Regions from separate parts of the Bombilactobacillus bombi genome, predicted to be linked through region 2. Evidence: predicted binding sites of a transcription regulator. Region 2 holds the regulator's gene; each other region holds the start of a gene.
The links. Region 2 encodes HrcA, which represses chaperone genes, less so after heat shock. Its sites were predicted from a motif close to TTAGCACTCNNNNNNNNNGAGTGCTAA; they were not measured.

Region 1: a site for HrcA is predicted at 4,830-4,856, ahead of groES (co-chaperone GroES). Genes of this name have one in related genera too.
Region 3: a site for HrcA is predicted at 4,941-4,967, ahead of clpP (ATP-dependent Clp endopeptidase proteolytic subunit ClpP). Genes of this name have one in related genera too.
Region 4: a site for HrcA is predicted at 1,369-1,395, ahead of DS830_RS04995 (ATP-dependent Clp protease ATP-binding subunit). Genes of this name have one in related genera too.

The regions. Positions count from the first base shown of each region.
Region 1 covers NZ_CP031513.1:210,477-218,381, forward strand. Annotated here, with positions in the region: gene abc-f (ribosomal protection-like ABC-F family protein) at 1-988, opposite strand, end outside; gene DS830_RS01105 (redox-sensing transcriptional repressor Rex) at 1,103-1,732, shown strand; gene DS830_RS01110 (type I phosphomannose isomerase catalytic subunit) at 1,745-2,722, shown strand; gene DS830_RS01115 (LTA synthase family protein) at 2,842-4,716, shown strand; gene groES (co-chaperone GroES) at 4,895-5,179, shown strand; gene groL (chaperonin GroEL) at 5,214-6,854, shown strand; gene DS830_RS01130 (DUF6056 family protein) at 6,929-7,905, opposite strand, start outside.
Region 2 covers NZ_CP031513.1:451,752-459,656, reverse strand. Annotated here, with positions in the region: gene dnaK (molecular chaperone DnaK) at 1-878, opposite strand, end outside; gene grpE (nucleotide exchange factor GrpE) at 906-1,535, opposite strand; gene hrcA (heat-inducible transcriptional repressor HrcA) at 1,558-2,631, opposite strand; gene ribF (riboflavin biosynthesis protein RibF) at 2,721-3,665, opposite strand; gene truB (tRNA pseudouridine(55) synthase TruB) at 3,673-4,569, opposite strand; gene rbfA (30S ribosome-binding factor RbfA) at 4,648-4,998, opposite strand; gene infB (translation initiation factor IF-2) at 5,011-7,701, opposite strand; gene DS830_RS02390 (L7Ae/L30e/S12e/Gadd45 family ribosomal protein) at 7,715-7,905, opposite strand, start outside.
Region 3 covers NZ_CP031513.1:863,701-871,605, forward strand. Annotated here, with positions in the region: gene DS830_RS04465 (phosphoglycerate kinase) at 1-569, opposite strand, end outside; gene gap (type I glyceraldehyde-3-phosphate dehydrogenase) at 669-1,685, opposite strand; gene DS830_RS04475 (sugar-binding transcriptional regulator) at 1,723-2,760, opposite strand; tRNA gene DS830_RS04480 (tRNA-Arg) at 2,960-3,031, opposite strand; gene DS830_RS04485 (hypothetical protein) at 3,131-3,388, opposite strand; gene DS830_RS04490 (hypothetical protein) at 3,392-3,772, opposite strand; gene DS830_RS04495 (NADPH-dependent FMN reductase) at 4,302-4,856, shown strand; gene clpP (ATP-dependent Clp endopeptidase proteolytic subunit ClpP) at 4,990-5,580, shown strand; gene DS830_RS04505 (FAD-dependent oxidoreductase) at 5,644-7,002, opposite strand; gene DS830_RS04510 (NAD(P)H-hydrate dehydratase) at 7,139-7,905, opposite strand, start outside.
Region 4 covers NZ_CP031513.1:961,168-969,072, reverse strand. Annotated here, with positions in the region: gene DS830_RS04995 (ATP-dependent Clp protease ATP-binding subunit) at 1-1,194, opposite strand, end outside; gene DS830_RS04990 (hypothetical protein) at 1,502-1,687, shown strand; gene DS830_RS04985 (phosphocarrier protein HPr) at 1,828-2,094, shown strand; gene ptsP (phosphoenolpyruvate--protein phosphotransferase) at 2,094-3,827, shown strand; gene DS830_RS04975 (CopY/TcrY family copper transport repressor) at 3,949-4,365, shown strand; gene DS830_RS04970 (copper-translocating P-type ATPase) at 4,367-6,358, shown strand; gene DS830_RS04965 (hypothetical protein) at 6,355-6,777, opposite strand; gene DS830_RS04960 (MBL fold metallo-hydrolase) at 6,803-7,540, shown strand; gene spx (transcriptional regulator Spx) at 7,768-7,905, shown strand, end outside.

The DNA of each region.
Region 1 (7,905 bases), 240 kb from region 2:
CTTCATTGCCACTCATTCGCTCGGGTGTAAATTGAAAATGAACTTGTTGGTTATAAGCTTGTGGACGTTTTAAAACGTCCATTTTTTCTAATTGTTTACGGCGGCTTTGTGCTTGTTTAGTACTGGAAGCCCGGACAATATTTTTCTGAATAAATTCTTGAGTTTTTTTGATTTGCTCTTGTTGTTTTTCATAAGCTTTCAAAGCTAATTCGAAGTTTTTATCCCGCTGTTGTAAATATTTGGTATAGTTGCCCTGATAATGAGTTAGAGTTCCTTGTTCTAAAGCATAAACTTCATTCACCGTATGATCTAAAAAGTATTGATCATGAGAAACAATTAATAATGCACCAGAATAATTTTGTAAATATTTTTCTAACCAATTAAGAGTATCAATATCTAAGTGATTAGTAGGTTCATCTAAAACCAAAAGATCATGATGCTCTAATAATAATTTTGCAAATGCTAGGCGTGATTGTTCACCACCCGAAAGATTTTGTGCAGGTTCATTAATACGTTCTTCACCAAAACCAAAACCAGCTAAGACGGAACGTATTTCTGAACGATAGCCATAACCGTTTTCATCTTTGAATTTAACTTGTAAATGGTCATAGCGTTTTAATAATTGTTGATACTCAGTAGTTTTTATTTGGTTAGCCTGATCTGCAATTTGTTGTTCCATTTGATGCAGCTGTTTTTCTTCAGCTTGCAAATAGGCAAAGACACTTTCCATTTCTTCATAAATTGTATTACCTGATTGAAAAGCAGGATTTTGAGCTAAATAGCCAATGCTAATACCATTTTTATAAATCATTTGCCCATCATTGGGCTCATTTTCTTGAATAATTATTTTTAGTAAAGTTGATTTTCCCGCTCCATTAGGACCGACTAATCCGATACGAGCTTGGTCAGAGATTTGAAAATTCACTTTAGAAAATAAAATCTCTCCACCAAAACTGCGGGAAATATTTTGACCTTGAACGATTAACAAAATAAGGCTCCTTTGTATATTTTTTCGTAAATTTATTTTAACATATTGACATTGTGATATTGAATGCGTAATACTGTAAGGAGCATAGAAATAAATTCACAAGAGGAATATATTATGAAACAGTACAAAATACCTAATGCAACGATTAAGCGATTACCACTTTATCATCGCTATTTTCAATTTTTAAAAGACTCTGATAAGAAAAAAATTTCATCAACAGAATTAGCGGAAGCGGTTCAAGTTGATAGTGCCACAATTAGACGTGATTTTTCTTATTTTGGCTCTTTGGGAAAACGCGGCTATGGTTATGAAGTTGAACCCATGCTAGAATTTTTTAAAAAGTTATTAAATCAAGATAAGACTTCACAAGTAGCCTTAGTTGGTGTTGGTAATTTGGGTAATGCACTTCTTAATTATAACTTTTCTCAGACTAATAATATCAAAATTGCAGTGGCCTTTGATAAAAATCCACAAATTATTGGTCAAAAGATTAATGATGTCCCTATTTTGGACACTGAAAAGTTAGCTGAGACTATTCAAAACCAAGAAATTGATGTAGCGATTTTGACAGTTCCAGCTAATAATGCGCAAAAAGTTGCTGATGAGCTTGTACAAGCTGGGATTAAGGGCATTTTGAATTTTTCGCCTTTAAGAATTTCAACACCACCAACAGTGCGAGTGCACAATGTCGATTTAGCTAATGAATTACAAACATTAATTTATTTTTTAGATAATTATCGCTAGGAGGCAATGGCATTGATGGAACCACTGTTTTTAAAGCCTGTTTTTCAGGAAAAAATTTGGGGTGGCCAAAAGTTAGCACAAGAATTTAATTATGATTTACCCGAAGGTAAAATTGGCGAATGTTGGGCAATTTCTGCGCATCCTCATGGACCGTCGCAAGTGGAAAATGGTCCTTATGCGGGCAAATATTTAAATGAACTATGGCAATCTCAACCAGAATTGTTTGGTAATCCACAAGGTAAAGTTTTTCCATTATTAACAAAGATTTTAGACGCAGAGGATAGTCTATCTGTCCAAGTTCATCCAGATAATGCTTATGCCAAGGCACATGAAGGGGAATTGGGTAAGACTGAATGTTGGTATATCATTGCTGCAGAGCCAGATTCGTATCTCATTTATGGACATAATGCTAAAAATCACCAAGAAATGAAAGATATGATTGAAAGTGGTGATTGGCAGCATTTTTTGAAAAAATTACCCGTTCAGGCAGGAGATTTTGTTTTTGTTCCTAGTGGAACAGTGCATGCCTTGAATAAAGGTATTGTAGCCTTAGAAACCCAGCAGAGTAGTGATACGACTTATCGGTTATACGATTATGATCGTGTGGATATGAAAACTGGGAAAAAGCGTGCTTTGCATTTGCAACAATCAGAAGATACAATAACTGTACCTTTTGTGGCACCTAAGCTAAAGTTGCAACAGCAAAAAATTGGTGCTAATAGTGTTATAACAAATTATGTTCAGCCCCCAATTTCACCATTCTTTGCAGTTTGGGGCATTCAAGTCCATAACGATCAAATACAGTTTCAGCATCAATTGGGTGCTTATACACTGTATTCTGTGATTGCTGGTGCGGGTGTCTTAACAATTGCTGATCAAGAATACCAATTGCCCTTGGGGACTCATTTTATAATTCCAGCAACGATTAAAGATTGGAAAATATCCGGCGCTAATATTCAATTAATTGCTTCAGAATCAACAGAAGAGTAATATGGTATTTTAATAAGTTAGGTTGGGGTAAGGATAAAAATTTTCCCAGCCTTTTCTTATTACCAGTTTAGTCTATAAAGTAGTCGTATTGCTGAGAAATTTGCAATTAAGGAGTTTACGTGAAGGATATTTATAAAAAAATAGCTTACCGAATTGTACAGATTTTAGTAGTGATTTTAATTGCAGCAGTTGCTTATTTTTATCTGCAATTAGCAATTACAGGACACTTAGATCGTGATTATTTAGCGATGTATAATGAGATTATTAGTAACCCCATAGCAACAGCAATTAATGTCTTAATGTTAATGGTATTTGTAATCACATTAATTGCACTGATTGGTGATTATTGGTGGGGGATTGCTGGCAGTATTAGTCTGTTTGCAATAATGATTTTTGTTGATTATCAAAAAATAGTCTCTCGCTCTGAGCCCTTATTGCCTTCAGATTTAATCATGGCCAAACAAGTTGGCGGTCTTATTCAGATGGTTAATTGGTTGTCAATTGTTGAACTTATTTTGTTTATAGCTTTAATGTTAGCTGCCGCCTATTTTTTGCGTAAATTTACTAAGAAAATGTGGCTGACTAAACATCGAATAATTTGGCCACTGAGAGTAGTAGTAGCAATTGTTGGTATTTGGGCGTTTGTGTTCTTTTTTCAGTGTGGCAATACTAATTCTTTAGCTTATAAACAATTAACTGATCTAGAGATTTATAATGACAATCACAATCCATTAAATGTTTATCGCTCAGATGGCACTGTGATTGGTTTTGCATTTAATGTTCGTTCAGATCCGATGAAACGTCCCAATGGTTATAGCGAAAAAGTAATTGCCAAGATAGCTAATCGTTATCGGATAGCTGATGCTGAGAAGGCTGATATAGGCAAGCAACCAGCTAATATTATTTATATTTTGAATGAGTCATTAACTAATCCACGAACTACTTCTGATCAGTATCCACTTCAAGAAGATTCCCCATTAAGCTATATTGACAATATTTTGCAAAATCCTCAGGCCAATCAGGCTAGTGGATATATGGTATCACCCGAATATGGTGGTGGAACTGCAAATATCGAATTTGAAGCAAATACAGGTTTTTCTAATTACTTTTTAAAGAGTATTCCTTATCAAGATATTTTGCCGAAAAAAGCCTATTTTCCTAGCGTTATGCACTACTTAGAAAATTATGGCTATCATTCTGATGCTTATCATCCTTTTGCCGGAGCCATGTATCAACGCCCTCAAGCCTATCAAGCATTAGGTATTCATCAATTTAAAGATCAAAAGCGGCTTAAAGGACTGCATAAAAGTAAATTTGGAGAATATTACACTGATAGTTCTACGTATCCAAATATCTATCCCCAACAAAAAAAGGCAAAACAATTAAGCTTAGTTATTACCATGCAAAATCATATGCCTTATATCACTAATGTTGGGTCTCAAAGTGATTATCAATTAGAAGATCCGATTAAGAATAATACTGATAAAACTAACAAAATGCAAACTTATTTGCAGGAACTTCATCAGTCAGATCAAGCATTTTCTAAGTTAGTGGATCATTTTAAGAATTCAGATCAAAAAACTTTAATTGTGATGTATGGTGATCACTATCCTGGAGACGGCTTGTATGATGATTTAGCATCAGATATTTTGACAGTGCATGCGACTCCTTTTGTGATGGTTGCTAATTTTCCTTTGAGCAACCACCAATATGGCTATTTTTCACCTAATTACATGTCTTTATTGATGTTACAACAACTAGGCTATCCTTTAACGCCGTTTTATAATTTACTTGATCAATTACATCAGCAAGTTCCTGTCTTAACTAAGGCAATTCAGATGGATGACAGCGGCAATCAGTACACTAATTCACATTCTAAGAAACCCAAGTGGCAAAAATCGCAAGCTTATCGTGATTACCAAATGGTAGAATATGATATGACTTATGGGAAAGGCTATGCAAATAAATATCATATGTTTACAGTATCTAAATAATAGAGTCAAGGCAAAAATTGTCTTGGCTTTTTTGTCTGGAAAATGAAAAAATAAAATTTTTTATGGTTAAATACTTGCATACTTTTTCAAACATGATAATATATAAAGTGTTGTTAGCACAAAGTGATAGAGAGTGCTAAACGTGCTAAAAAATTAAGATAAATTTGGAGGGATTACTTTGTTAAAGCCATTAGGTGATCGTATCTTAGTACAAGTCGATGAAGAAAAAGAACAAACTGTTGGTGGAATTGTTTTAGCAAACAATGCTAAGGAAAAGCCACAAACAGGAGAAATTGTAGCCGTAGGCGCTGGTGACAAAGCACCAGATGGAAAAATTATTCCTATGACTCTTAAAAAGGGCGACAGAGTTATCTATGACAAGTATGCCGGCTCCGAAGTTAAATATGAAGGCAATAAATATTTAGTTATGCATGAAAAAGATGTCATGGCTGTTATTGAATAATAAATAAATAAAATTTAATTGAGGTGTAATGAAGATGGCAAAGGAAATTAGATTTTCAGAAGACGCTCGAGCAAAAATGCTCAAGGGTGTTGATCAATTAGCAGACACAGTTAAGACAACTATGGGACCAAAGGGTCGTAATGTAGTTCTAGAAAAATCTTATGGTTCTCCTAACATAACTAATGATGGTGTTACAATTGCTAAAGATATCGAATTAGATGATCATTTCGAAAATATGGGAGCTAAGTTAGTTTCTGAAGTTGCTTCCAAAACCAATGATATTGCTGGTGATGGTACCACAACTGCAACTGTTTTGGCACAAGCAATTATTCGTGAAGGTATGAAAAATGTTACTGCCGGTGCTAACCCAGTAGGCATTAGAACTGGTATTGAAAAGGCAACAAAAGCTGCAATTGATGAGTTGCATAAAATTTCTCATAAGGTTGATGGCCGTGACCAAATTACACAAGTAGCTTCTGTATCTTCTTCTAGTGAACAAGTTGGTGAATTAATTGCTGACGCGATGGAAAAAGTTGGTCATGATGGTGTCATCACCATTGAAGAATCTAAGGGTATTGAAACAACATCAGATGTTGTTGAAGGTATGCAATTTGATCGAGGCTACTTATCTCAATACATGGTTACAGATAATGATAAGATGGAAGCAGATTTAGAAAATCCTTATATTTTGATTACAGATAAGAAGATTTCTAATATTCAAGATATCTTGCCATTATTGCAATCTATTGTTCAACAAGGAAAAGCACTTTTAATTATTGCTGACGATGTTGACGGTGAAGCATTACCAACTTTAGTTTTGAACAAGATTCGTGGTACATTTAATGTTGTAGCAGTTAAAGCACCTGGTTTTGGCGATCGTCGTAAAGAACAATTAGAAGATATCGCAATTTTAACCGGTGGAACTTTGATTACTTCTGACTTAGGATTAGAATTAAAAGACACAACTATTGATCAATTAGGTCAAGCAGGACGTGTAACTGTAACTAAAGATAATACAACTATTGTTCAAGGTTCTGGTTCTAAATCCGCAATTGAAGAAAGAGTCAACTTAGTTAAGAAACAAATCGAAGAAACAACTTCTGATTTTGATAAAGAAAAACTTCAAGAACGCTTAGCTAAATTAGCTGGTGGTGTTGGTGTAATCAAAGTCGGTGCTGCAACAGAAACTGAATTAAAAGAACGTAAATATCGGATTGAAGATGCTTTGAATGCTACACGTGCAGCAGTTGAAGAAGGCTATGTTGCTGGTGGTGGTACAGCATTGATGAATGTTATTCCAGCTGTTGAAAAGTTATCCCAAACAGAAACTGGCGATGTTCAAACTGGTATTAATATTGTAAAACGCGCATTGGAAGCTCCTGTACGTCAAATTGCTGAAAATGCTGGTAAAGAAGGTTCAGTTGTTGTTGAACACTTGAAAGGCCAAAAACCTGAAGTAGGTTACAATGCTGCTTCTGATAAGTGGGAAAACATGATTGATGCTGGAATTATTGACCCAACTAAAGTTACACGTTCTGCATTGCAAAATGCAGCTAGTGTATCAGCATTGATTTTAACAACTGAAGCAGTTGTTGCTGATAAGCCAGAACCAAAGGCTGATGATGCTGCTGCCGGTGCAGGTAACCCAGCTGGCGGTATGGGCGGTATGATGTAATTTAATAATTTAATATATTAAAAGGTCTCTAAAAGCTAATTGCTTTTAGAGACCTTTTTTAAAAGTTAAATAAGTTATTTGTGTTGACGGATTATTTGCTGTTCCAATTTTTGAAAATTACCAACTTTATAGTGAGGAGCATAAGCTTTCCAATCTTCATAATTAACTGCGATAATTTTATGATTGGAGTCTCCAACAAAAAAATGCAAAAACATCGGGTCCTCACTCATGTTTGAGGACCATAAATAGTCGATATTAGAATAGTTGATAACATAAAAGTCTTTTCGCTGGAGTGTCTGTTGATATTGACAATAATCTTGCGATAATTTGTTGGTTTGATAGTAATTAAGTGAGATTTTGTTAAAATAAAATCCTAAAAATAACAATGCAAGTAAACTTAAGGGAGTTAATATCTTATAGTAATGTGGTAAACGTGCTGTCAGATTAATTACTAACAAGGCGATTATCAAAGTATAACTGCCAAAAATACAACGGGGACCAAATGGGGTAATTACAATAAATGGTAATAAAGCTACAATTGCATCAATTATAAGCCACCCATTGATCAGTTTTAATTTTGAATAATTCGGATAATCAGTTTGATAATAAAAATTAACTAAGATAATTGCCAGCAGTATTATTAATAGTAGAATAACGCGATAATGACTTACAAAGGTTTTGAGATAAGGCAGTAAAGCTGCTTGTTGCGAGTCTATATGGCGATAGCTGTCATGGCCAGCAAATAATAATTTGATATAAGCTCCATTGATAAACATCAAAAATGCGCCGATTAAGTTACCTATAAAAATCCACCGAAAATATTTTTGGAAAAATTCAGGACTAAAATGACGGCGGAAAAAAATTAAAAGTAAAAAATCGTTGAAGCAATTTAACAAAGTTATATGTTCTGCTAAAAATTGGCTTAATATTGCAGCTAATAAAATTAAGAAGCTAGTGGATTGGGAAAAATTAATTTTTTTATTTGGTTGATCATAATAAGCACAGATAAGATAAATAAAAAATAAAGGAAAAATAATGGATGGAACATAGT
Region 2 (7,905 bases):
TTTTCAACCGGAATTCGAGTTTTATCTACCAAATCAGCGGTTAACTCATTAAATTTAGCCCGTGATAACGTTGCTTGTAAATGTAACGGACCTTCAGCACCAGCAGAAATAAAAGGTAAGCTGATTTCAGTTTCTGAAACACCAGAAAGGTCTTTTTTAGCTTTTTCAGCAGCATCTTTTAAACGTTGCAAAGCCATTTTGTCGTTAGACAAATCAACACCATGTTGTGCTTTAAAATCTGCTATTAACCAATCCATGATAGCATTATCGAAGTCATCACCACCAAGATGAGTATCACCGTTGGTTGACAATACTTGGAAAACACCATCACCTAATTCCAAAATAGAAACATCAAATGTTCCCCCACCAAGGTCATAGACTAAAACTTTTTCGTCTGCTTTACTTTTATCTAGACCATAAGCCAAGGCAGATGCAGTAGGTTCATTAATAATTCTCTTAACATCTAATCCTGCAATTTTACCAGCATCTTTAGTTGCTTGCCGTTGTGAATCATTAAAGTAAGCTGGAACCGTAATAACAGCTTCGGTAACTTCTTCGCCTAAATATTTTTCAGAAAATCCTTTGATATATTGCAAAATCATTGCTGAAATTTCTTGGGGAGTATATTCTTTGTCATCAACTTTGACTTTATAGCCGGCTTCACCAATATGACGCTTAATAGATGAAATTGTATTTGGATTGGTGATTGCTTGACGCTTAGCAACTTCACCTACTTGGGTTTCACCATCTTTAAAAGCTACTACTGATGGTGTGGTGCGACCACCTTCAGGATTGGCAATAATTTTAGGTTCTCCACCTTCCAATACTGCTACCGCAGAATTAGTAGTTCCTAAGTCAATACCAATAATTTTAGACATAAAACTTATACCTTCCTTTTACTTCTTTTATTGTGCTACAACTACCATGCTTGGTCTAATTACTCGATCTTTTAATTTATAACCATCCTGCAAAACTTGTACTACTGTTTCAGCAGGATGTTGGTCATCTGCTGGTACAGTTTGTACAGCTTGGTGAACCGTTGGATCAAATTTTTGATCTTGAGCCTCAATTTCTACGACGTTATTTTCAGCTAGAGCTTGTTTTAGATGTTTTAAAACCATTTCTACACCTGTAATAATACCTTGACTACTTGTATCTTGATTTTGCTCTTGAGCAGTTAATGCCCGTTGTAGATTATCCAAAGATGGTAAAATTGCAGTTGCCAATTTTTGGCCATCATACTTAATTAAAGCTGCTTGATCTTGTTGATTGTGCTTTTTGATATTTTGAATTTCAGCTTCAGCACGTAGATACTTATCTTGTGCCTCTTTTAACTGTGCTTCTAATTCTTGATTTTTATCTAACAATTTATCAACTACAGCAGTATCAACTTTTTTACTATCAGCTTGTTCATCTCTTGGTTTATCTTCTTTAACAGTTTGAGAATGCTTTTTTTCTGATTTAATGGATTTCTTTTGAGTATTCAAATCCTCTTCTGATGGAAATTCTTCGGCATCAATTTCTGATTTTGTCAATTTCTTGCCTCCTTATCTTAATTTAACTTGAATTACCATTAATCTCTCTAAAGTAATCAAATAATCTTTTTGCTAATTCTTTTCTCAGGGATGCAATCAAACCAATTAATTGCGAATATGGCATATTAGTTGGACCTAATAATGCAATTAATCCTTGTCCATAATCACCCACACTATAACGTGCTGTAATTAAACTATAATTTTTTAAAATCTGCTGATCAAATTCATCCCCAAGTTGGACACTAATACCAGGTCCTCGATCCAAATCAGGATCATCCTGATCTAAACCTAACAATTTGGTTAAATCACGATCATTGTCGAATAATGAATAAAGATATTTCAAATTGGAACTATTGCGGACATCTACATAGTTGAACAAATTAGATTTACCGTCAACAAAGAAATGATCTGCAGAAACATTATCAATAATATCATCTAACATGGACAAAAATCCATCTGGAGTTTGCAAGTATTGCGAAACTAAATATGGGAAATCAGTCTTTAAGCGTTTAGAAACCTCAGACAATGTTTCTCCTACTAATTGATCATTAATAATCCGGACGACTGATTCTAATTGTTCACTAGGCAAATCTGCTGGAATTTTGTAAATTTGATTATAGACATCACCACTACTAGTGACAATAATAGCCATAATTTGTTGCTGACTTAATGGCACTATTCTAAAACCAGTTAACTTAGTATTCTTGCTTTCAGGACCTAAAGCAATGGCTGTATAGCTAGTTAAAGTTGACAAAATTCGCGCTGACTGCTCAACAATTTCATCAATTTTATTAAATCTTGGCTTAGAAAAATCTGATTGAATTAATTCCGATATTTGTTCAGAAACGTTAATTGGTTCTAATAAATTATCCAAATAATATCGATAACCCTTAGCAGATGGGACACGCCCGGAAGACAGATGGATTTTTTCAATAAAGCCTGCCTTTTCTAAGCTAGCCATATCATTGCGGATGGTTGCTGAACTAACATGTGTTGGCAAAACATCTAACAACGCTTTAGAACCTATTGGCTGCCCAGTTTCAATGTATTCTTGCACAATTGCTTTTAAAATCTGTGCTTGACGATCAGTTATCAAAACAAATCACCTCGCTTTTAGCACTCAGTATCTATGAGTGCTAACAGTATAAAATATAGCAATCTATTAGCACTGTGTCAAGTTGATTGCTACTTTTTTTCAAAATAATTTTGCGTTACTTGCTGATCACTTTTTAATTGGTCAATTAACTGTAATTCATTTGCAAAAGCTATTTCTTCACGAATATATTGCAGCCATTCTATTTTTAATTCTTGACCATAAATATCTTGATTGAAATTTAAAATATTAGCTTCAACGGTTATCGGATTTTGCCCATGATTAAATGTTAAATTACGGCCAATTTGAGTCATTGCGGGATACCATTTTTGACCGCTTTGGACTCTGGTTATATATACTCCAAAAGTCGGTAATAATTGATTGGCAGATATGTCTAGATTAGCGGTTGGGAATCCTAATTGTCGTCCGACTGCGCGCCCATGAACAACTAGACCACTATTTTGATAATTATACCCCAGTAATAAATTAGCTTGTTCAATTTGCTGATTAGCTAAATATTTTTTTATATTAGTAGAGGAAATTTTATGTTCCGCAAATTGCAATTTAGGGATTTCAACTACTTTGAATTTATGCTTTGCTAATGTTCTCAAATGTTGCATATTAGCAATATTTTGGGGTCCAAAGGTCCAATCAAATCCTGCTACTAAGGTATCCAAATTCAACTGTTGTAAAAATTCCTGCACAAATTTTGCTGGTGTTAATTGAGAAAATTCTGCATTAAACTTCGCAATATAGACAATATCAACGCCCAACTTTTGCAATAATTCTAATTTTCGCTCTGGCAATGATAAATATTGATACTCTTGGGATTTATTAGTTCCAAACACTGTTGCAGGATGGCGATCAAAAGTTAATACTCCTGCTGGCAGCTGTTTCGTTTTTGCTAAGCGAATCGCTGTCTTAATTACATTTTGATGGCCAAGATGTATCCCATCAAAAAAGCCGGCAGCTAAAACTAAGGGCTTTTGATTGATAATATTCATTTGCTGGGGAAAATTTAATTCTTGAACTTGCATTATTTTATCACCTATCATTTTTTAACAACATTAATTGAGGTACATATAATTCATTTTGCTGTTGATAAATTGCTTTTAAAACACCCTTATAAAACAACGCCAGCTGTGAATCTGAAACCGTTAATTTTAAAGATCGTCCATTTTGAACATAACGCCATTGCTCATTAGATAAATCATAACGCTTAGATTGCTTAAAAGCGGCACTCAAAGATAATAAAAAGCTATTTTCGCCAGCATTAAAGCTCTTTTCAATTTGCTCCAAAGTAACAGTGTCTTTAAGTGTAAAAGTACCGCCAATAGTTCGAGTTAACTGATTCATATGTGCTGGCACCTGTAATAACTCTCCTAGTTGGACAGCCAATGTTCGAATATAAGTTCCCTTCGAACATTGGACTTCAAATTCTATAATTTGTTTGCCAACATCTGCTAAAAAAGTAGGAGTGTTTAATACTTCAAAATGATAAATATTAACTTCCCTTGTCGGACGTTCAACTGATTCATGAGCTCGAGCATATTCATATAATCGCTTGCCATTGACACGGACTGCAGAATATAAAGGCGGTGTTTGTTTAATCTTTCCTGTGAGAGCCTTCATAGCTTTAACTATTTGTTCAGTAGTAAAGGGCTCTTTCAAAATTTCTTGCGCCACTACATCTCCGCTCGCATCTTCTGTAGTAGTAGCTTGCCCTAAAGTGATTTGTCCTTGATAAGTTTTGGGGGACTGCATTAAGTGGTTAACTAACTTGGTAGCTTGGCCTACACAAATAACCAAAACACCATCTACATCAGGATCTAATGTTCCTGTGTGTCCAATTTTGCGTTCATGAAGAATTTTGCGCAGGCGATAAACACAGTCTGCACTAGTGATTCCTTTCGGCTTATATAAAGGAATGATGCCATTCATCATTGTTCTCTCCTAAATATTAATATCTAACCTTTCAATTATAGCATAAAGTTTATAGCAAAATAGCCGGTTACCCGGCTATTGTTCTTGTTCATGCATTTTTTTAATTAATTCATCAATTCGTTCCCCATAACGAACAGATTGATCTTGTTTAAAAAATAATTCCGGAGTTTTATAAATTGAAAGTCGCTGACCTAATTCTTTTCTAATTAAGCCTTTGGCTTTATCTAAACCAGCTTGAGCTTTTTCGGCACTACTGGCAGTATCTGACAAAATACTAAAGTAAATTGTAGCTTGTTGTAAATCACCAGTTACATCAACACCGGTAATCGTAACTCCGTCTACACGTGGATCACGGATCCGCTTGAGAAGTATATCGTTAACTTCACGCTGAATCTCTTGTTCAACTCTGCCGACACGATACTTCATTGGATTCCTCCTCTATTCTACTGGTACTTCTTGCATAATATAGGCCTCTACCTGATCGTCAACTTTAATATCATTATAATTTTCAATCATAAGGCCACATTCAAATCCTTGTTTAACTTCTTTAACATCATCTTTAAAGCGTTTAAGAGAAGCTAATTTGCCTTCATAGATGACAATACCATCACGAATTAAACGAACTCCACTGTCACGTTGAATTAATCCAGAATCTACTATGCAGCCAGCAATTGTACCTAATTTAGATACTTTGTAAGTTTCTCGCACAGTTAAATTGCCCGTAACTTTTTCTTCATAAACAGGTTCTAACATACCCTTCATTGCTGACTCAATTTCATCAATTGCATTATAAATCACATTATGCAATCGAATATCAACATTTTCTTCGTCTGCTTGAATTTTAGCTTGGTTAGTTGGACGAACGTTAAAACCAATAATGATAGCATTACTTGCAGAAGCTAAAGTGACATCTGTTTCTGTAATGGCACCCGCAGCAGCATGAATAATATTAACTCGAACGCCTTCAACATCAATTTTTTCTAGACTATTTCTCAAAGCTTCAACTGATCCTTGTACGTCCGCTTTAATAATAACATCAACTTGTTTCATATCTTGTTGCTTCATCGTATCAAATAAGTTATCCAATGTAACAGCATTAGTCCGCTTGCGTTCTTGAATTTGCGCCTGTTTAGCCCGTTCTTCACCAGCTGAACGTGCTAATTTCTCGCTTTCAAAGACAACAAATTTATCCGCTGATTGAGGCACATCGTTTAATCCTGTAATCATTACTGGTTGCGATGGTAATGCTTCTTTAATCTGGCGTCCACGATCATCGGTCATTACCCGTACACGACCAAAAGTATTACCTACAACAATTGGATCACCCTTATGCAAAGTACCTTGTTGTACCAAAAGACTTGCAACTGGACCACGGCCTTTATCCAAACGAGCTTCAATGACAGTTCCGACTGCCTTTTGTTGAGGATTAGCCTTCAATTCTAAAACGTCAGCTTCTAGAAGGATCATTTGCAACAAATCATCAATCCCAGTACCCTTTTTAGCAGAAATATTAACAAAAATTGTATCGCCACCAAAATCTTCTGGGATTAAATCATATTGCATTAATTCTTCAGTAACATGTTGCGGATTAGCATCTGGTTTATCAATCTTATTAATAGCAACAATAATTGGGTCATTTGCTGCTTTAGCATGATTAATTGCTTCAATAGTTTGTGGCATGACACCATCATCCGCAGCTACAACTAAAATAACAATATCAGTAATATCAGCACCACGAGCACGCATATTCGAAAAGGCAGCATGTCCTGGAGTATCTAAGAAGGTAATTAAACGATCATCTAGACGCACTTGATAAGCACCAATATGTTGAGTAATACCCCCAGCTTCATCATCAGTTACATGACTATGACGAAGCCGATCTAACAACGTAGTTTTACCATGGTCAACGTGCCCCATAATTGTAACTACTGGAGGTCTTTTGGCTAGATTTTCTGTATTATTAACTTCTTCTTCAAAAAAGTTATCTAAGTTAGTAATGTCTTCTTCAACTTTTTCTTGGGCATCAATACCATAATCTGCAGCTAGTAATTCTACTGTATCTTTATCTAAAGATTGATTTTGGTTGACCATAATTCCCAGCATAAATAATTTTTTAACAATTTCTGCGGGTTCACGATGCAAAATTTTCCCTAAATCTTGAGCATTCATCCCAACGCTATATTCCAAAGTCTCTGGTAATGGACGTTCTTTACGCTGTGGCATAGGTTTCTTAGGTTGTGTTGCTTGTTGCTTGCGTAATTTCTTTTTATTTTTATGCTTAGGACGATTACGATAATTAGTAAAGTCGTTTTTGCGCCGATTGTTGGTAAATTCATGTTGACGCTTATTAGCATTATCAGTAGTCTTTTGTTCAGTAGTTGGTGTGGATGTTACTGAAGCCACACTACGCGTTGGTGTTTTGCTAGTTATCTTATTAGCTGGTTTTGCTTGCGTATTTGTATGATTTTGATGTTGATTATGATTATGTTGGTTATTATTACTATTATGCTGCGAAGTAACATTTTTTCGCGATGAAGTACTGTTATGATGTTGCTCATTATTGTGAGTAACTTTTTTAGCAGGTTTTTGGCGTGCTTGTTCTACTTCAACAACAGAAGCTTGTGCATTTTGCTTATACTGTGCTAAATGTTTACGACCAGCACTAGCACGATTAATCATTTCAGAGCGATGATCATTGTTATTACGATTTTGATTAAACCGATTTTTATTATTATTGCGGCGATGATTATTATTGCTGTTGTTAGTATTATTCACAGAATGATTATTAGTAGCTGAACGCTTGTTGGCACTATTGTTTTCAGCATGTTGATTATGATTATTAGTAGCTGTTTTTTTCTTTTCTGGCTTTCTAATTGCAGTTACTTTAATTTTAGTTTTTTCTGAATGTTGACTATGATTATTTTTATTATTGGTTGAACTGCTAGCAGCTTCAGAAGTTTGTGGCTTTTTTTGTCCTTTAACAATATGTGTTAATTGTGTTTGTTGCTGGTCTGATAAAACCGACATATGTGATGAAACCTCAATCTTATGTTTTTGTGCCAAGTCTACTAAATTTTTGCTTGGGATTGCTAATTCTTTTGCTAGTTCATATACACGCTTTTTTCCCATAAATTCACGCTCCTTAATTCATACTAGTTAATTCCTCAAATCGGTTAGAAAATCCTTGATCCGTGATAGCAATTGTTTTACGGGGACGGCCTATAGCTTGGCTTAATTCTAATTGAGAAAATTCATCGGTAAACGGTAAATCATGCTTCTCAACTGCAAATTTTAATTCTTTCTTCGAAGCCGAACTAAGGTCACTGGCTAAAA
Region 3 (7,905 bases), 410 kb from region 2:
AATTTAATTTCTTTTTCCATTAAGAAACCAGCAGCAACTGGTTTATTAGCAGCCTTCATGGCAGAAGAAATACCAACGTTTGAAGCATGAGCACGATGAGCCGTACCAAAGGCATCATTTACAAATACATCACCTAAAGAAGCCCAGTATTCCCCCAATTTTGGATCGTTTTTGCTTTCACGTTTGCCAAAGTCGTTATCAATATCTTGGAAACGAGTATTTTCCATTAAGATAACATCGCCATCATTCATAGTGTTAATAGCATCTTCTAATTCTGCACCTTCATTGACAGGTACAAACTTAACGTCTTGATTTAATAATTCAGATAAACGTTCAGCCACTGGTTTTAAAGTTAATTCTTTCTTGTCATCATCACTTTTAACACGTCCTAAATGTGACAAAAGAATTAATTTACCTTGATGTTCAATAATATATTTGATTGTTGGCAATGCTGCCACAATCCGGTTATCATTGGTAATTTTATTATCTTTTACTGGAACGTTAAAGTCAGCCCGCATTAAAACCTTTTTACCTTGGACATCAACGTCAGAAACGATTAATTTAGCCATTTATCAAATGCCTCCAATTTTTCAATAAAAAAAGGCCGAAGGAGAATGCCTCCCTCCGCCTTCTTCAAGTAATTCATATCCAACTTTTAAAGTTATGGATTACAACAAGCTTGCAAATTTTTGCAAAGTACGGATCATTTGAGCTGTAAAGCCTGATTCGTTATCATACCATGCAACTGTCTTAACAATTTGTGCATCGCCAGCTGTAACAACTTGTGTTTGAGTTGGGTCAAATACGGAACCAAATTCTGTACCAATGATATCTGAAGAAACAATTTCATCATCATTGTAACCGAATGATTCACTGCCATCTGTAACTTTCTTAACAGCTGCATTAACTTCTTCAGCTGTAACTTTCTTGTCTAAGATAGCATCCATTTCTGTTAAAGAACCAGTGATAACTGGAACACGTTGTGCATGTCCATCTAATTTACCCTTTAATTCAGGGATAACCATACCAATAGCCTTAGCAGCACCAGTTGAATGTGGAATTGTGTTTTGAGCAGCAGCACGAGCAGCACGTTTGTTACCTTTACGGTCTGGACCATCTTGTAACTTTTGTGTAGCTGTGTAAGCATGGATTGTTGTCATTGTACCAACTTTGATACCGAAAGCATCATTAACAGCTTTAGCTAAAGGTGCCAAGCAGTTTGTTGTACATGAAGCAGCAGAGATGATTTGATCATCTTTAGTGATTGTGTCATCATTAACGCCATAAACAACTGTCTTCAAATCGCCAGCTGGAGCGGAAATAAGCACTTTCTTAGCACCTGCATCAATATGAGCTTGTGCTTTTTCTTTTGATGTGTAGAAGCCAGTACTTTCAAGTACTAATTCAACACCGTCATTCTTTACCCAAGGAATGTTACGAGCGTCGGACTCTGCATATACAGGAATTTTCTTACCATCAATAACAATTGCATTGTCAGTTGAAGAAATTTCATGTTTGAAAATACCATGTGCAGTATCATATTTAAGCAAATGTGCCAACATTGCTGGTGATGTTAAGTCGTTGATTGCAACAACTTCCAAGTCATCATTTGCAACTTCATAAATACGACGCAAAGCCAAACGACCAATACGTCCGAAACCATTAATACCTACTTTTGTAGCCATGTTAAGATTTCCTCCTTCAGGAAAAATAAGTTTTATTTTAAAGGTTTTTATCCCTTAAAATCATTTCTGAGGCTGCCTCATCAGTAATCAAAATTGTTTGATGAGGAGCAACTTTCATATATGACTCAATTGCAGCGGCCTTTTGTGGCCCACCCGCAATCGCAATCACATGTGAAATATCATTAAGATCCGAGATCTGTAATCCTATCTTCGGTACCTTATATACTACATGTCCTTGAGCATCCAAGAAATCGCCAAAGGCTTCAGCTACTGCTTGTCTTTCAGCCAATAAATTAACCTCAGCTGTTGGCATATTCCGCCGATTAGCCATTGTCTTTGCCCGGCCAATACTGTGAATAACGACGTCAGCATGATTAATTAAATCTAATACTGATTTGACAACTGGTTCTTGAAGTAGTGGTTCTACACTTTTAGTAGAAATATCTTCTGGAACATACAAGTTACGGTAACGTCCACCACTATGTGTTGCCATCTCTGCACAAACAGTATTAGCTTGAATGGCCATGGTTTCACCTAATCCACCCCGAGCTGGAACAAATAATAAATTACGCTCATGAGACAAATTAACTGATAGTGATTCGCTAACTGAGGCCATCGTTGTCCCACCCATCACCGCAATGATTGAGCGTCCACCAGGAAGGATGGCTGCTAACAATTCATTTAATTGTTGACCCATTAGATCAAGAATGCTGTGATGATGTTCACTATTGCCAGGTACAATTATAACTCGACTAATACCTAAAACTGAAGCTAATTGCTCACTTACAACATTAGCATCATGTAGTCGGTTCATCAAACCACTTAACTGCTGGACCAATTCCAAGCCTTTAGGAGTCAAAGACATACCAGACTTTGATGATTCTAATAAGCCACTATTACGAAACAAATCGGTTTCTCGCCGCAAAGTACGCTCAGTCGTTTTTAAGTCAGCCGCCAAGATTCTCCTACCAACTGGCTGCATCCAACTAATTCTCTGCAAAATGCGATATCGCCATTGAACTGTTTGTAAAAAGTCGGGCGCAATGGATTCTATTAACTTTAAATCATTATCCATTTAAACACGTCCTTCTCATGGGACGTCAATTGTCCCTGTGTGACATAATTAGACCCATCACTTCCAAAATAAAGGTGAGTTGCTATTCCTTAACTCACAAGTAGATTATAACAAGTGTAAATTCTAATTGCAACCAAGTAGCCCAAAATATTTTTAATAACAAAAAAAGACCGCTCAATACAGCGGTCTTCCAAAATTATGCGCCACCTGGGAGTCGAACCCAGATCCCAAGAACCGGAATCTTGTGTGCTATCCATTACACTAGCGGCGCAACACGAGTTATATTTTAACCCGTGTTTATTATTTTGGCAAGTATCAATTCTTAAATATATGATTTAGTATAAACATATTAATGTAGGTAAATCTAAAATCAAGCTGACTCGCGCTTCCTGTATTTAAGAACACGATAACTAAATAGTACAAGAAAAATCACCAATGTTAAAATCAAATACAAACCGAGTAGTATGAATAAAACAACTAGCCAACCTCTGGAATCTCGTTGTGCCATTTGAAATAATTCTATAAATCGCTGCAATCTAAAGACCATTTTGCTTACAATCCGTGATACAAATAAAACCATTGCAATAACTAATGCATCAACTAAAGATCGCCTAGCTAATTTTTTCATAAACTACCTCTCTTTATGATTATCATTTATTTGCTCATAGGCTGATAATGTAAAAATAGTTAGAACCAACGACATAATCACACCTGCTAAGATAGAAAAAATCATCAATTTGGACTGAGACATTGTTTGAGAAAACAACAATAAGCAAGGTAACATGCCGCCAAGAAAATACAGTAACCACGCATATTTAATTTTAATTTTGAAAAAAATTACAACGGCCGACAACAAAAAAGCTAAAATGACAACACTTGCTCCTATCCAATTAAAAGATTGTTGAAAGATCAAGTCAAAAATCAAGTAGAAAGTTAATAGCTCTATAAGAGCAATCAATAACCGCAGAAAAACATTTTGTGCTTGATACCATTGTCGATATCGTTTCATCATTAATCACCTACCGAATTTTTAATTAGTAATAACTAAAATTATAATTGACAGAATTCTAAAAAGCGATAATTTTATGAAATAATAATTGCAATGAACTCAATTATTTAGTCAGTTTATATAATTGTATAATGACTTAAAATCTAATTATACGGTGGTAGAAAATTATTTTTCTTTAGCTTTCAAAAGTACTGATTTTTAACTTTAACAAATTAATGTTTAACTAATGTCAAACAATTAATTTATGATTTGCAAAAATGACGCAATTACTCAATATTAATTATCCATCTTTAATCTCAACACTAAAGTAGACTGGTCATTTTGCTTTAGAACCCCACTCTGCACAATTGCTGCCTTAATTACTGGTTTATTTAGCTAAATTAAAATCTCTAAAAGTTATAATTATCAAGCGATTTATTCCTATAAATTGAACCGGATTGATTATTCAAAATTAAAAGGAACAAATCTCAGCATTTTTTGTAAGACCTCGATATACTATTTATGAAGTTTAAAAAAGAAAGAGGTTTTTATTATGACAAAGACTATTGGAATTTTTGTAGGCAGTTTGCGCAAGGGTTCTTATTCACGGATTATTGCTCAGGAGATGGCTAAACAATTTCCTGCTGGTTATGAAGCTAAATTCATCGAAATTGGTGACTTACCTTTATACAACCAAGACTTTGATGACTTGAACGAAGTACCTGCACAATATCCAAAATTCCGTGATGAGGTCAAAGCAATTGATGCTGCTTTGTTTGTTACACCAGAATATAACCGCAGTGTTCCAGCAGTTTTGAAGAACGCTTTAGATGTTGCTTCTCGTCCTTATGGTGCTAATGTTTGGGATGGCAAGCCAGCAGCTGTTGTTTCTGTTTCTATTGGTGCCATTTCTGGCTTTGGTGCTAACCAGCATTTACGTCAAGCATTAGTCTTTTTGAACATGCCAACTTTGCAACAACCAGAAGCTTACATTGGTAATGTTACTAACTTTATTGACGAAGACAAGGGCGAAGTTAATAATCAAGGAACTAAAGACTTTTTGAAGTCAATTGATGAAGCTTTTGTTAAGTTAATTGACCGTTATTAATAATCTCGGCATCCGTTTAATTCGGATGTCTTTTTATTTACATACGAAGCTTTGATAGTTGACTTTTCCTGTAAATGTGATAAATTAGCAGAGTAACCAATAGAGTGCTAATTAATAAATAGGAGGCTACGAAATGTTAGTTCCAACAGTTATTGAACAAAGTCCCCGCGGCGAACGGGCTTATGATATTTACTCACGCCTTTTAAAAGATCGAATCATTATGTTGTCTGGTGAAGTGAATGATCAAATGGCAAACACTGTTATTGCCCAATTATTATTCTTAGATGCACAAGATTCTAAAAAAGATATTTATATGTATATTAACTCTCCTGGTGGTTCAGTCACAGCTGGCTTAGCAATCATGGATACTATGAACTTTGTTAAAGCTGATGTCCAAACCATTGCAATGGGGATGGCAGCATCTATGGCTAGTGTCTTGTTATCATCTGGTGCCAAGGGCAAACGTTTTGCTTTGCCAAATTCCACAGTCTTAATTCACCAACCTTCTGGTGGTGCTCAAGGACAACAAACAGAAATTGAAATTGCTGCTGAAGAAATTCTCAAAACGCGTGAACGTTTGAATAAGATTTTGGCTGACAATTCTGGTCAAGATATCGAAACCATTAAAAAAGATACCGAAAGAGATAACTACATGACTGCTCAAGAAGCCAAAGATTATGGTTTGATTGATGACATCATGGTTAATAAATCCGCGGAAAAATAAATAATAATTAAAGAGCCTGAGATAATTCTTACCTCAAGCTCTTTTTGTTTACAGAGAAATAATTTATTTAGCTTGCAATTGCCGTTGAGCTTTTTGAGCTGCAACATTCATAATATTCCAAGGACAATCAAATCCAGGTTGGAAGAAGAAATCCGTATAAGCTAAATCTGCCACAGTTAAATGTTGCTGAATGGCTAAAGAAATTGTATTAATATTCGCCGTAACATCAGCAGTCGACATGATTTGTGCCCCTAAAATTTGACCATTTTCAGGATTATAAGTTAATTTAAATTGTACTTTAGCATTATGAGCGTCAGGCACAAACGGTGGACGGTAGCTATCTTCCACATACACTGAAGCTGATTGAACAGGATAGTTTTTGGCAGTTGCATCTTTAATGCCCGTCGAAGCAAAATGATAACGGAACACTGAAAGTGCAGAAGATCCCGAAACAGCAGGTGTTGGTTGACTAGCCTTTTCCAAATTTTTCACTGCATAGCGACCTTGGCGCCGACTATTAGTGGCTAAGGCAATTTTAGCAGGTTGACCAGTAGGTGCAAAAGTTACATAAGTTGCATCTCCAACAGCAAAAATATCTGGTTGACTAGTACGTTGGTATTGGTCAGTTTTTATTGTTTGATCATCATTTAATTCTAAAGTATCAGCTAACCAAGCAGTATTAGGTTTAACTCCAACGGATTCAATCACTAAATCCGCTGCATAAGTACCCTTGTCTGTTACAACTTGTTGAACTTTGCCATTATCACCAACAAATCTTTGGACATTTTCACCTAAAGCTAAGTCCACGTTATTTTGTTTTAACTCTTGCGCCAAAACATCAGTAAATTCAGAATCCAAATACGTTCCTAAAATTCGAGGTAAAACATCAATTATTGTTACTTGTTTGCCGGCTTTAGCAAATGCCTCAGCGGCTTCAATTCCGATATAGCCTGAGCCAATCACCACCACTTTATCAATCAGCGGTTCCACAGTTGCGCGTTTGAGCTTCATTGCCCAATCACGACCCCGCATAAAATAGATATTCTTCAAATCATTACCAGCAACTGGAATTTGTGCTGGAACTGCTCCAGTGCTGATAATAAGCTTATCATAACTTTCAGTTCTGGTAGTATCATCAGCTAAATTGTGAACTGTTACTTGATGCTCAGTAGAATTAATCGCAGTAACATCCTGTTGAATAAATACATGAACACCCTTTTTTTCCATGTCCTCTTTGGTTGCATAGCTTACACTATTAACATCTTTAACGACACCTTCTAAATAAAGCTGCATTCCACAGGAGAGAAAAGAAAGAAAATCGCCCTTTTCATACCATTGAATCTCTGCTTGTGGATAGTCTTGCAATAATTCTTGCACCGCTTCAAAACCACCATGTGATGAACCAACTACAACTACTTTCATAAATTGAGTTCCTCCCTTTTCAGTTACACCTACATTATAATGGTTCTAAATTAGAATGCAATATTATCTCTAGAATAACTCTCGGTAATTGTTATAAATGTGCTTGTACCACTGCCATAGAACCAAAAATAATTATTTAATGATTGACTGAACTATCTTTTGCATGTGCAAATTGGTTCATCCATTGAGGTAAATACTGATCAATCATCGTCGGTAACACAACATAGTTATCTTTGGCTAACAACTCTGCCCCGTAGCTGTGCAAAAAAACTGCCGCTAAAACAGCATCATGCCAATTAGAAAATTGTGCTGCAAAGCCTGCTATCATACCAGTTAATGTATCACCCATTCCCCCGGTAGCCATTGCTGGAGTTCCCAGTGTGTTTTCATAGATTTCTGCTTCATTGTTGAAATAAATATGCGAAGGTGAGCCCTTAAGAATTAATGCTGTTTGGGGCGCTGCTATCTGTTGCAAATATTGATAATTATTAGTTGTTGTTTGCTGTTGAGGTGTTAATCCACTCAACCGTTGCCATTCAATTTGATGAGGTGTTAAAATCACCTGGGCTTGACAATGTTGGAGATCAATTTGATATTGAGCCAATAACGTAATCGCTGAAGCATCAATAATCAAACATTGTTGTTTACTAACTTTTTTAATAATGGCCGTCAGTAACTGCGCATTATTGGTAGTTACTTCTAAACCGGGGCCAATAGCAATGACATTTACACTAGTTAATAATTCTAGTAATGGTTTAGAATTATTTAAATCTAAAACCATTGCCTCGGGCAAGCGTGCATGCAAACTAATAAAATTATCTATACTAGTAGCGACACTAACTAGTCCAGCTCCTGTATACACTGCTGCTGTAGCAGCCATAATAGCTGCACCACCAAAATTAG
Region 4 (7,905 bases), 510 kb from region 2:
TTTTTCAGTAACGGTAGGTTCTTTTTCTGTATCTACTTTATCATCACGCATGGCTTCAAACTTTTTCACTTGGTCTCGATAAAAGGCCGCTTTTTCATAATCTTCTTGTTTGAGAGCCGTTTGTTTTTGTGATTCAGCTTCATTAATCTTTTGTTGAACGTCTTTAGGATCAATTGGATTCAAAGTCAAGTTCTTGCGTGAACCAGATTCATCTAATAAGTCAATGGCTTTATCAGGTAAGAAGCGATCTTGAATATAACGGTTGGATAAGGTTGCTGCAGCTTCAATCGCATCATCTGTATATTTGACGTGATGATAGCTTTCATATTTAGGTTTAATACCTTTTAAAATTTGCAATGTTTGTTCAACGGTAGGTTCGTTTACTTCAACTGGTTGTAGTCTCCGAGCTAACGCAGAATCTTTTTCAATTTGGCGATATTCATTAAAGGTTGTAGCGCCAACTAATTGTAATTCTCCACGAGCTAGGGCAGGTTTCAAGACGTTACCAGCGTCCATTCCTCCCTCAGCATTACCAGCACCGACAATTTCATGAATTTCATCAATAAATAAAATAATGTCTTTGTTTTGATGCAATTCTTTAATTAACTGTTGCATCCGTTGTTCAAACTGTCCACGGACACCAGTACCTTGTACCAAGGAAACAACATCTAAACGAATAACTCGCTTATTTTGCAACTTTTCAGGTACTTGGCTATCGACGATTTTTTGGGCTAAACCTTCAACGACAGCAGTTTTACCGACGCCGGCTTCACCAATTAACACAGGATTATTTTTAGTACGACGGTTCAAAATTTCAATTACACGAGAAATTTCTTGGTCACGACCAATAACTGGATCAATCTTGCCAGCTTTAGCTTGAGCTGTTAAATCAACCCCATATTGATCTAATATGCCATTACCGCCATTACGGTTGTTCCCACCACGTTGTGGTTGATTGGGTACTTCCTGTCCACGCCGAATGGCTGCTTGTTGGGGATCGATATTACCGAATAATTCACCTAAATCACCAAAACCAAAGGGATCACTGTACATCATTGAGTTTCCACTTTGACCTTGTTGGTCTCTTAATTTTTGATAGCAGTTTTGGCAGAGATTAACTTCTGCTCTTCGTCCATTAACACTAGTATAGAGATGGATAGTTGCTTCATTTTTATGACAATTTTGACAAAGCATTAACACGATTCCACCTTTCTTTATCTAAAATTGAGTAAGGTCATTTTATTTACTAAACTGGTTATGATTGGAATATAATAAGCAATTAATATCACAGTTTAAGCAAGTACTGGTCTTACTTGAGAAATCATGAATAATTTGTACTAATTATTTAGTACAATTGTTATTATACGATTAGCACTCGACACATGCAAGTGCTAAGTCTTGGAAATATAAATTATTTTTTTACGCGATTTTGCGCTAGCCCTGCAAAAAAATAATGAATATAATATAATGGTAGAAAAGTTTAAGAGCAGGAGGTGAGGTGATGGATTTTGTTAAGTTGCTGCAAGATTTAGTTGCCGGCAAAGTTAAGCAAATTGAAATTAATGAAGATAATTTTTTTGCTTTTAATCAAGCTTGGCTTGCCTGCCCGCAGCACAAACAAATTATTGGAACTGCAGCACATGATGGGAAAGTTATCTATTGTTTTTCTGAAAACGAAAGCAAGTAGAAGTTAATAGGATTGACAGAACTTTTTTGCTTAAAGACTTGCCATGTATTTTGAATAATGGTAATGTTAAAATTGATGTTAAGTTAATCCTTTTCATTAATTATGAAAATTATTTTTAATTTAAAGTGAGGTTTTTAAATATGGAAAAGAAAGATTTTCACGTAATTGCAGAAACAGGTATTCATGCACGTCCAGCAACAATGTTAGTTCAAGCAGCTAGCAAATTTAGTTCAGATATTAATCTTGAATACTCTGGCAAGACTGTTAATTTGAAGTCCATTATGGGTGTTATGTCTCTTGGTGTTGGTCAAGGTGCTGATGTAACTATCACTGCTGATGGTGAAGACGCAAGTGATGCAATGGCTGCAATTTCAGAAACCATGACAAAGGAAGGACTTTCAGAATAATGACTAAAACCTTAAAGGGAATAGCTGCTAGTGATGGCTTTGCAACGGCTCCAGCGTACTTATTGGTTGAACCTGATCTTTCCTTTAAGAAAACGTCTGTAAGTGATGTTGCTGCTGAAGTTCAACGTCTCCAAGCAGCAATTAAAAAGTCCGATGATGAGTTAACTACTATTCGAGATATTGCTAAGAATTCTTTAGGCGAAGAAGAAGCTCAAGTTTTTGATGCGCATAAGATGATTTTAGCTGATCCAGAATTTACTGGTGAAGTTGAAAAGCAAATCAAAGAGAATGCTGTTAACGCAGAGCAGGCATTAAAAGATGTTGCTGATAAGTTTATTGCAATGTTTGAAGCAATGACTGATAATAAGTATATGCAAGAGCGTGCAGCTGATGTGCGTGATGTTACTAAAAGAGTGATGAGCCACTTGTTGGGAGTCGAATTACCTAATCCGGCTTTGATTGATCATGAAGTAGTGATTGTTGCCCATGATTTAACTCCAAGTGATACTGCTCAATTGAATAAGAAATACGTTAAAGCTTTTGTAACTGATGTTGGCGGTCGTACAGCTCATTCTGCTATTATGGCTCGTTCTTTAGAAATTCCAGCAATTGTTGGTACCGACACAGTTACTACTGATATTAAAGCTAATGACACAGTAATTATTGATGGCGTTGATGGTGATGTTGTTATTAATCCTAGTGATGATGATATTCAACATTATCAACAATTGGCTCAAGATTATGCTGCTGAAAAAGCTGAATGGGCTAAATTGAAAGACGCAGCTACAATTACTGCTGATGGCAAACATTTTGACATCGCAGCTAATATTGGTACACCAAAAGACTTAACCGGTGTAATTGCTAATGGTGCAGAAGCTATTGGTTTGTATCGGACCGAATTCTTATACATGGATTCAGCCGAATTACCAACAGAAGAAGATCAATTTGAAGCTTATAAAGAAGTTCTAGAAGGTATGGCTGGTAAACCGGTCGTTGTTCGGACAATGGATATTGGAGGCGACAAACATTTACCATACTTGCCACTTCCTGAAGAAATGAATCCGTTCTTAGGATATCGGGCTATTCGTATTAGCTTAGATCGTCAAGATATCTTCCGGACACAATTACGAGCATTATTGCGTGCTTCTGCTTTTGGTCAATTAAGAATTATGTTTCCAATGATTGGTACTTTGCAAGAATTTCGGAAAGCAAAAGCAATTTTGTTAGAAGAAATGGACAAGCTTAAGGCTGAAGGCGTTGATTATGATGCTAATGTTCAAGTTGGTATCATGATGGAAGTTCCAGCTGCTGCTGTTTTGGCAGACCAATTTGCTAAAGAAGTTGACTTCTTTAGCATTGGAACTAATGATTTAATTCAATATACAATGGCAGCAGATCGTGGTAATGATCGCGTTTCTTATCTTTATCAGCCTTATAACCCTTCCATTTTGCGCTTAATCAAGTATGTCATTGATTCGGCACATAAAGAAGGAAAATGGGTTGGTATGTGTGGTGAAGCTGCTGGTGACCCTGTGATGACGCCATTATTGATGGGTATGGGGCTAGATGAATATTCAATGAGTGCTACTTCAATTTTGAAAGTTCGTTCATTGATGAAGCATTTGAATACTGAAGAACTTAAATCTTTAGTTGATCAAGCAGTCAATGTTTCCTTAACCAATGATGACAATAAAAAATTAGTAAGCGAATTTGTAGAAGCTCATAAACATTAAACTTCTAACTAAAAGTCTAAAGCATACGCTTTAGGCTTTTTCTTTTGCGGTAATATAAGTAATAAGAGTTGACAATTCATGTTTACAAATGTAAATTTAAATAACAAAAAGGAGGTAACTGATGGAAGAAATATCGAATGCTGAATGGGAAGTTATGCGCGTTGTTTGGACATTAAAAAAAGCTACTTCACAAGAAATTATTGCTAACTTATGCCACTCACAATGGCAACCTGCTACTATTAAGACTTTAATAGGACGTTTAGTTAAAAAAAACTGTTTAGCAGCTCAAAGACAACAACGACCATTTGTTTATTATCCATTAATTGCTGAAAATACAGCGATGAATCAAGCGACAATGGCTTTGTTTAGTCATTTATGTGCTATGAAGAAAGGCCAAACAATTATAAATTTATTAAAAAACACATCTTTAAGTCAAAAAGATATTCAATCGATGCAATTAATTTTACAAAAAAAAATGCAAACAGCACCAAAAAAAATTGACTGCGATTGTGTAGTTGGAGGTCATAACTGTGAGTGAAATGTCTGATATGAAGATGATGCATCATTCTCATGAGATGATGCCAGGTGGACAAATGATGCATATGGAAAATTTTAAGCAAAAGTTTTGGACATCACTTGTTTTAGCGGTACCTATTCTGTTTTTATCGCCCGCAATGGGCTTTCATTTACCATTTCAATTTCAATTTCCTGGTTCTGATATTATAGTTGTAATTTTTGCAACTGCGTTATTTTTTTATGGTGGGCAGCCATTTTTAAAAGGAGCTTGGGAAGAATTAAAAAATCATCGTCCAGAAATGATGACCTTGATTGCCTTGGGAATTACGACTTCTTATACCTACAGCATATATGCCTTTATTCAAAATGATCTTTTGCATAATTCTGAGATGATAATGGATTTCTTTTGGGAATTAGCAACTCTAATTTTAATTATGTTATTAGGTCATTGGTTGGAAATGAAATCATTAATGAGCGCACAAAGTTCGGTTCATACGTTGGCATCTTTATTACCAGCTAAAGTTCATCTTCAAAAAGGTGATCAGATTAAAGATGTTGACTTAAATGAAGTTTCAGTAGGCGCAGTCTTTGAAGTACGTGCTGGCGAGTCAATCCCTCTGGATGGCACAGTATTAACTGGAAAAAGTTCAGTTAATGAATCCTTGGTCACTGGTGAAAGTCAAGCAGTAACAAAAAAAACTGGTGATAGTGTCATTGGCGGTTCCCTTAATGGTCAGCAAACTTTGACTATTAAGGCTACTAAAAGTGTGGAAACAGGATTTTTAGCTAACGTAGAAAAATTAGTTCAAGAATCACAACATAACAAATCTAAATTGCAGACCCGGGCTAATCGAGTTTCTGGTTGGTTATTTTATGCAGCTTTGGTCATTGGTATTATAGCGTTAATTGTTTGGGCAAGCTTGATTGATTTTGCTACAGGTCTCCAACGCTTAGTTACCGTTTTAGTGATTGCTTGCCCGCATGCTTTGGGTTTAGCAATTCCTTTAGTGAATACACGCAGTACCACTTTAAGCGCTCGAAATGGCTTGTTGATACGCAATCGTCAAGTGATTGATATCAGTCCCAAAATAGATTATGTATTATTAGATAAAACTGGAACCTTAACTCAAGGCAAGTTTCAAGTACAAGTATGTCGTTCATTGACAACTCAATGGACCGATGAAGAACTTATTCAAATAATTGGTGGATTAGAAGCCCAATCCAATCATCCAATCGCTCAAAGTGTTCAACATTATTTACAAGAACAACATTTACAGCCACAAAGGGCTACTAAAGTAACAAACTTAGCTGGTCGTGGGTTAAAAGGTATAATTGACAATCAGGAATATCAATTGTTCAATCAAAAAGCCGTTAAAGAATTAGATATTGATTTGCCAAAACTTTCTAATGAGAACTTAACCACCAGTTACTTAATTGCCAATAACAAAGTAGTAGGTTATTTAGGCGTTGGTGATCAACTCAAACCCACTGCCCGTGAATTAATTAAACAGTTACAAGCACAAAATATGACACCAATCATGTTAACTGGTGATAATCAAGCTGTTGCGGCTGATATTGCTCAACAATTAGGAATAACGGAATTTAAGGCGAATTTGTTGCCCCAAGACAAACAAACTGAAATTCTCAAACTGCAAGCAGCTGGTCATCAAGTAATGATGGTCGGTGATGGCATTAATGATGCTCCTAGCTTGGCGCAAGCTAATATCGGTGTAGCGATTGGTGCAGGAACAGACATTGCTATTGAGTCAGCAGATGTAGTTTTAGTTAATAGTGATCCATTAGATATTGTTAAATTTTTACGGTTGGCACGTAATACCCACCGTAAAACCGTCCAGAATTTGTGGTGGGGAGCCGGTTATAATATTATTGCTTTGCCACTAGCAGCCGGCATATTTGCTTTTGCAGGGATTGTTTTAAGTCCTGCAGTTGGTGCTATTTTAATGTCTTTATCAACTATCATTGTTGCTATTAATGCTTCTCTGTTGAAAATTTAGTCATCTTTAGCTACTTGATAATGAGTGACAGCAGCGTTTAATTGCGTAATTGTCAAATGGAGAATATCTGCTACAGAGGTTAATACTTGTGCATCTTCTGTTAATAATAATAATTGTCGCAGATTATCTCGTTGGTATAAATTAACATTTTGAGGTAGTAAATTAGTTTGACTGATTAATAATTTTTGATTGTCTTGATTTAAATTAAGATAAATTAAATAAAATTTGGAACTATTTAAGAAATTTTGGAAAGCAGCAATTTGATGCCAACAACTAGCCATTGTTAGTCTTAGTGGTTGGTTAAATTGCAGCAAAATAAAGTCATCGTGATATTGCATATTATATGCAAAAATACTATTTTTAGTGATGTAGGGAGTCAAGAACTTCTTGGTTCCTAAATTGATAATTAAATCAAACATAATATTCTCCTAACGAGGTGTAATCATGAAATTAACAATACTAGGTTATTATGGCGGTTATCCATATCGAGGACAAGCCACCAGTGGGTATTTAGTTCAAGAACAAGGGTTTAATTTGCTTTTGGATTGTGGAAGTGGGGTGCTTAATTCGTTAATGACAGTTATCGACCCTTTGCAATTAGATGCTGTTTTACTCACTCACTATCATCATGATCATATGGCAGATTTAGGCGTTCTGCAATATTATTGGCAGCTGAAAACAGGCAAGAAGAAACATTCCCAATTAACAATTTATGGACATACGCAAGATCCTTTGAACTTTGCTTCTTTAACCATGCCCAACGTCAGTCAAGGTCTAGCATATTCAGATCTGCAGCCTTTGGATTTAGGTCCTTTTACGATTACTTTTTTAAAAACAATTCATCCAGTGCCAGCTTTTGCTACCAAAATTGTATCAAAAAAGGATAATAAAATTTTTGTTTTTACTTCTGATACTGCATATTTTGAAGGCTTAATTGAATTTTCTCAGCAAGCGTATTTATTAGTGACTGATACTAATTTTGGCGCAGCAAAAAAGGGGCAAATTTGGCATATGACTTCACAGCAATCTGGTAAATTGGCACAAGATGCTCATGTGCAAAGATTGGTTATATCTCATTTGCCACAAGAATATTCCTTGGATAAATTACAACGTGAAGCCCAACAAGCGGCTGGCGATATTGCTGTAATAAGAGCTAGAACTGGACTCAAAATTGTTTTTTAATATTATTTTTAAGTTATCCAAATAATTAGTGAAAAGTGTTTCAATTAATAATTTTCAGAAAAAATAAAATGCCTATTTATAAGTGATTTTCTCCAATTGTACTTGTGAAAACAGAACAAATTTTCGGGGTTTTTTTGAAAAAATATGGACATTTTGACTTATACCTATTATAATAGTTTTTGTAGCAATAATGTTTACAACTTTCTAATGAAAGGGGAGATTCATCTATGGTAACTTTATATACATCTCCAAGTTGTACATCTTGTCGAAAGGCTAAGAAATGGTTTAAAGAGCACAATATTCCCTTTAAAGAACGCAATATCTTTGCACAACCGCTCTCTAAAGATGAAATTAAGAAAATTTTG